Regions from separate parts of the Thalassospira sp. A40-3 genome, predicted to be linked through region 2. Evidence: predicted binding sites of a transcription regulator. Region 2 holds the regulator's gene; the other holds the start of a gene.
What was found. Region 2 encodes LexA, which represses DNA repair genes until DNA is damaged. Its sites were predicted from a motif close to ATGTTCTANTTTGGTTC; they were not measured.

Region 1: IT893_RS05605 (ImuA family protein) is a predicted target of LexA. The motif match lies at 2,080-2,096, and genes of this name have one in related genera.

The regions. Positions count from the first base shown of each region.
Region 1 covers NZ_CP065428.1:1,255,676-1,259,096, forward strand. The annotation lists gene IT893_RS05600 (DNA polymerase Y family protein) at 1-1,342, opposite strand, end outside; gene IT893_RS05605 (ImuA family protein) at 1,254-2,075, opposite strand; gene cysN (sulfate adenylyltransferase subunit CysN) at 2,236-3,421, opposite strand, start outside.
Region 2 covers NZ_CP065428.1:1,780,535-1,783,955, reverse strand. The annotation lists gene trpC (indole-3-glycerol phosphate synthase TrpC) at 1-798, shown strand; gene trpD (anthranilate phosphoribosyltransferase) at 1-4, shown strand, start outside; gene moaC (cyclic pyranopterin monophosphate synthase MoaC) at 818-1,297, shown strand; gene lexA (transcriptional repressor LexA) at 1,460-2,167, shown strand; gene IT893_RS07970 (ComEC/Rec2 family competence protein) at 2,244-3,421, opposite strand, start outside.

The sequences.
Region 1 (3,421 bases), 520 kb from region 2:
GGCGTTTGGGCAGGGGCGCATCCGCAAGACGTGCCGGTTTGGCAGCCCCGGTGGGCGGCTGCCTTATGGCCGCCCGTTCGGGCAGGTGGCTGGCGTGATGGGCCGGGCGAAACAGGATATCCTTGGGCCCCAGATGATGGGCAATGCGATCAAGCAGTTGGGCAAGCGCAATGGTGTCGCTGTTGTCTTCCTGCTTGCGATCAAGGCGGACCTGACGAAAGGCAACATGTTCGACCCACGGGGCATAGATAATCACCTGTTCGATGCCAAAGCCGGTATCAACACCGGGCATCTTTTCCGCGAGCAATCGCAGGATATGGCTTTCGGACTGGCAGGGCGTGCCAGTTGTGGTCGTGATGGTATGGGCATGGCCATCGACCCGAATGGACCGAACGATCAGGCGCCTAAGACCAAGGTTTTCATCGCGCAGTTTGGCGCACAGATCGGCCACCATGCTTTCAATCGCATGTGCCAGCGTGTCAGCACTCCCCAATGGTTCGCCAAAGCTTTGTTTGATCAGCCACGGCGCATCGGGCAGCTCAAAATTCAGATGTTCGGGCAGGCGGCCATAAAACTGATCAAGGCGATGCAACACATCCGGGCCAAGGCGGGTGGTGATATTGGCACGCGGCAGGGGTGTGATATCGCCAAGGTGTTTCAGGCCAAGTCGCGACAGAACCGCGCTGATGTCATCCGATAATCGCAGACAGGATGCCGGAAACCCGGCCGCAATCCCGTGATCGCGTGGCAGGGACAAGATGCGCTCATTGGGTGCGCCCGGATGACACCGGGCCGCGGCCCATGCGGCACCAGCGGTATCGGCAATGGCGGTGCGGGCAGCAATGCCTTGGGCCTTCATATCGCGCAGGATTTGTTTGATCATCGCACTTTCGCCGCCAAACAAATGACTGCCGCCAGTGATTTCAAGCCATAGGCCAGCATCCCCATTAAGCCCATGCGCATGCAAGTCCCGATCCGGCGCAATCCATGGGCTATAGCGGTCCATGAAGCGCACCAGACGGGCAAATTTGCCATCGCAGAGTTCAGGCTCTTCAGGGCTGTCCTGAAGATCGGGCAGGATGCTGCGCGCATCCGACAAACGCATGCCACCATGAAGTCCGGCCTTTTGTGCCGCTGCATTCAGGCCGCAGACGAGCACACCCTTGTGATCGCTGCGCGTGATCACGTGCGGGGTGTCTTGTGGCTTTGAGGCCTGTGGGGCAGTTTTCAGACTGTCAGCATCGCGGGGCTGATCAGGCGTGGGCGTGCCTGTCTTGTGTTGAGGCTTCTGACAGTCGGTTTTCCAGTGGGTCAGCCACAGATAAAGAAAACGTTGTTGCATCGGTTTTGACTTTCCAGCTTCCCGGTCGGACCCCGCGTCCCCCGATCAGGCTGAGATGATGGTCGTTTCCTGTTGGTCGTTCTGTTGGTTCCAAGGCGTTTACAGGTGTGATTTGCCAGCGCGTCCATGCGCTTGAGGTCGGAATGCGCCCGTTTCTGGCAAGCGGGCGCAAAACAATGATGCGTGTGCCACCACTTTCACAGGCCAGTTGCAGGCGCCGGGCGGTGGTCAGGTCATAGTCGGTGGTTTCAATGATCACCGCACGGACCTGACCGGATTTTGCCACTTCCTCGCAGGTCCAAAGGGCGGTGGCCTGTTGATCGACTGTCATCATCAACGGTTTGGGTTCAAGGGCCGTCATCGGCAGGGAAAGGGCATAAAACCCGCCCTGATCAAGGGCCCGACGCTGCCGGATCCAGAAAATGCCCTTGCCGGGTGGCGGGGCAGATGGGTGATTAGAGGCATCAGAGGACGCATCCACAGACAATGTCGCCAGATACCACGCCAAAAGGGACGCCGCGCAATCATCATGGCCGCAAAGCACTTCATGCAGGCCAATCGGGGCAAGACCGCCGAGGCTGATATGATCGCGCAGGAATGTGCTGCCAAAGGCACGCGCAATCACCCTGTCTACCCGATCTGGCCCACCGGACAGACAGGAAACCTGAACCTTCCATTGTTGCTCGGCCCGCGCCAGTGCCGCGCGTGCCTGATGAATGCGTCTGTCTGACATTTTATTGTTCCTGTTTTGTTCTGTTTTATGTGGTCAAAGCGGAACAGGAGTCAAGGCGTATCCAATCGGGTTTTTCAGGATCGGGGATATGTGGTTGAAGCAAAAGAAAACCCGGCATTCGCAAATGCCGGGTTTTCCTAAATGCATGTCTGAATGCAGATCAGATTTCCGGGAACCAGGCCCCGAGAACACCGAATTCTTCAAGCTTGGCGACAATGGCCTCTGCTGCTTCTTCGGCGGTTTGATCGGATGTGTTGACCGTGATCTCGGCATTTTCCGGCCGCTCATAGGGGCTGTCGATCCCGGTGAAGTTGGCGATCTCGCCCGCACGGGCCTTTTTATAAAGGCCTTTCACATCGCGCTGTTCGCAGACTTCAAGCGGGGTGTCGATAAACACCTCGATGAACTCGTCTTTCTCAACAAGGCTGCGTGCCAGTTGGCGTTCGCTTTTGAACGGCGAGATGAAGGACACCAGCGTGATCACGCCCGCATCGACAAAAAGCTTGGCGGTTTCCCCCACACGGCGGATGTTTTCCACGCGATCGGCATCGGTAAAGCCAAGATCCTTGTTCAGGCCATGACGGACATTGTCGCCATCAAGGGTGTAGGTGTGCTTGCCAAGGGCGTGGAGCTTTTTCTCAACTAGGTTGGCAACGGTCGATTTGCCCGCACCCGACAGGCCGGTGAACCACAGAATGACCGATTTCTGGCCTTTCTGATAGGCACGAGCCCCCTTGTTGATGTCCATTTCCTGCCATTTGATGTTGGTCGCACGGCGCAGGGAATGGTTGACCATGCCCGCCCCAACAGTGGCGTTGGTAAAGCGGTCAATAATGATGAAGCGGCCCGAATGACGGTTTTGATCATAGGGATCAAACGCCAACGCCTTGTCGGCCGAGATATTGGCAATCCCGACTTCATTAAGCTCAAGCGTCTTGCCCGCCACGTGTTCAAGCGTGTTCACATTGACCTTGTATTTTAGGTCGCTGATCTGCGCATTGGCAACCTGTGCGCCCATCTTGATCAGATAGGGACGGCCGGGCAGAAGGTGATCTTCGTGCATCCAGATGATGCGGGCTTCGAACTGATCGGCAAAGTCGGGCTTGGCATCCGCATGCGCCAAAATGTCGCCACGCGAAATGTCGATTTCATCTTCAAGGGTCAGGGTGATCGCCTGACCGGCAATGGCAACATCCAGGTTGCCATCAAAGGTGACGATGTCCTTGACCTTGCTGGTATGACCCGATGCGGTGACGACAACCTCGTCACCCGGTTTGACGCGGCCTGATGAAATGGTGCCGGAAAAGCCCCGGAAATCAAGGTTCGGGCGGTTAACCCACTGCACT
Region 2 (3,421 bases):
GTGAGCGACGTACTAGCCAAAATCTGCAATGACAAACGCGAACATGTCGCGGCCTGCAAGGCGCGCAAGACACTTGCCACCCTCGAGGCCGAGGCAAAGGCACAATCCGCCCCGCGTGGTTTTATCAAGACCCTTGAAACCAGTGTTGCCGATGGCCGTTATGGTCTGATTGCAGAAATCAAAAAGGCATCCCCCTCCAAGGGGCTGATCCGCCCGGACTTCAATCCGCCGGAACTCGCCAAGGCCTATAAGGCTGGCGGGGCAAGCTGCCTGTCGGTTCTGACCGATATCCCCTATTTCCAGGGCGATGACAGCTATCTGGTCGCGGCCCGTGCGGCGGTCGATCTTCCGGCCCTTCGCAAGGATTTCATGGTCGATCCCTATCAGATTACCGAGGCACGTGCGCTTGGTGCAGATTGCATCCTTCTGATCATGGCGGCCCTTGAAGATAGCCTGGCGGCTGAGCTTGAAGATGCCGCGCACAGCCTTGGCATGGATGTTCTGATCGAGGTACACAACGCCCCGGAACTCGAACGCGCGCTCAAGCTCAAGTCACGTTTGGTGGGGATTAATAACCGCAACCTCAAAACCATGGAAATCTCGCTCACCACGACCGAGGAACTGGCAAGCATGGTCGGCGATGACCGGTTGCTGGTGGCGGAAAGCGGCCTGTTTACCCCTGATGACCTTGCCCGCATGGCAAAGGTCGGCGCTGAGTGTTTCCTGATCGGCGAAAGCCTGATGCGTCAGGACGACGTCGCAACCGCCACCCGCAACCTGCTCGGCCTTGCGGCCTGATCAATACTGGACAGAACCAATGGCAGACAAGCTTTCCCATATTGATGCCGGTGGCAACGCGGTGATGGTCGATATTTCGGCCAAGGCCGAAACTGCGCGCACTGCGATTGCCAAGGCACGGGTTCTGATGTCTTCCGAAACGGCCAAGCTGATTGCGGCGCGCGGCCATAAAAAGGGCGATGTTCTTGGCATCGCCCAGCTTGCCGGGATCATGGGCGCGAAAAAGACCCCTGATCTGATCCCGCTCTGTCATCCCCTGCCCCTGACTTCTGTCACCGTCGATCTCGAACTGGCCGAGGGTGTCGATGCGGTCGATATCACCGCGACCTGCAAGACAACCGGCAAGACCGGTGTCGAGATGGAAGCCCTCACCGCGGCCTCGGTTGCGGCACTGACTGTTTTTGACATGTGCAAGGCGGTTGATAAAAGTATGAGGATTACCGATTTGCGGGTCACCCGAAAAGAAGGTGGCAAATCAGGTACCTTCATCGCGGATTAGCTTCCTGTGCCTTCAGGTCGCCTACTATTCATATTTTTTGAAAGATCGCGGCGATTATTCGGTTTTTCCGTCAAATCGCACAGAGCCGCTTGACCCGCGAAAAGAACTAAAGTAGAACATCTGTGTATCCTTTTTGTTCTTTTTACAGGTTCGGGAAATAACATGCTGACGCGCAAGCAATATGAGTTGCTGGTCTATATAGACAATTACCTTCGCGATCACGGGATTTCGCCCTCTTTCGATGAAATGAAAGAGGCCCTGAACCTTAAATCCAAATCCGGCATTCACCGCCTGATCACGGGCCTTGAGGAACGCGGCTTTATCCGCCGCCTTGCGCACCGTGCGCGCGCGCTTGAGGTCGTCAGACTTCCGGAAAACAGCGATGATGACACCCCGGAAACGCCAAACAATGTGACCTCGCTTGCCAGTGTGCGAAAGGCCGCACATCGGCCGACCACGGTACCAACCGCCTTCTCGGAAGCCGGGGAATCTGTTGGTTTGCCGCTATATGGCCGGATTGCTGCCGGTACACCGATCGAGGCCCTTCGCGATCAAACGACCATGGTACAGGTCCCGGCCGCCCTGCTTGGCACTGGTGATCACTATGCCCTTGAAGTATCGGGGGATTCGATGATTGATGCCGGTATTCTGGATGGTGACACCGTCCTGATCCAGCGCTGCGAACAGGCCCATGACGGAACGATTGTGGTGGCACTCGTCGATGACAGCGAAGCCACGCTTAAGCGCCTGAAACGCGGGCGCGGTGAAGTACTTCTGGAGCCGGCCAATGCGCGCTATGAAACCCGCGCCCTGTCGCCAGATAGGGTGCGCATTCAGGGCCGTCTGGTCGGGCTGCTGCGTCAGTACTGATTGCTTGCCCGAAGTTACAAACAAAAACGCCCGGTGCTTGTGCCCGGGCGTTTTTGTTTTGAGTACGATCAGGTTGTTAGCGCCCTGCTCTGCCGCCGATGATGATCCAGGGCCAATTGCCAGTTTCCGCACGGACGGTGTTGATTTCTGGCTTTTCGCCAGGCTCAGACGGCAGTTTGATCGCAACACCGCCCTGCCACCACAGAACATCATCATCGATGACCATGCGCGCGCCAGAGGCCTGACAGATGGTTGGTAGATCTGTTTTCAGACTAACAATGATATCTGCATTACGGCAGGCATAAAACGGATTGGCAATACGGCTTGCGACAGTGATCCGTGACTGAACGATGTTAGCGCTAACACCAAGGGAGCACGGGTCGTTCTGGCAGGACTGTACGCGGCTTGGTTCCTGTTCGGGGCGAATACCAAAGCGGCTCATCCAGATGCCTTTTTGAAAGTCATTTAACCGTGATGAGGTATGCAGGATACCGGCATCGGGATCATAAACAGCCCAGCTTTCGCGGTCGCCCGATATCAGGATTTCGGGCTCTTTGTGCAGTGCCTGAAAGATGATGGCGGCAAAAATCAGCGGAAGGACCGGCACGATCATCACCTTGTCGCGCCAGATAACGATCCAGGCCAAGGCAAACAGCCCCAAGGCAACCGCCAGCATATCAAGGCCCGAGACATACCAAAGCCCCCAGTCCTGTGCGGCAACCAGTTCGGCGGTTTCCAACAATACCGTCAATCCGGGCTTCATCGCGGCCAGTGAGAGCCCCGATAACCCAATCGGGATCAGCGCCAGCGTCACGACGATCCAGGGCATCACCCAGAATGCCATGACCGGAATGGCGACCAGATTGGCGAAGACACCGAGCATCGAAATCCGGCCAAAATGATAGCCGATGATGGGGGCAGTCACGGCCGTCACGATCAGACTGGTCAGCAGCAAGCCCGCAAGATAAAGGCCGGCACGCTCATACCAGGACAGCATCCCCTGCCGATCCAGCCAGCGCCGCCCCGGCCCGTCATAAAACGCAACAAGTGCGCCAACGGCGGCAAAGGAGAGTTGGAAACTGGCGCCAAGCGCCGCATCGGGCCGCAGGATCAAAACAATGATCGCGGCCACGCCCACAAGGCGCAGCGATATGGCACGGCGATCCAGCAGGAGTGCCAGCCAAACCACAAGCAACATGACAAAGGCGCGCTGGGTCGGAATGGTCGCCCCGGATAATCCGAGATAGACAAGCC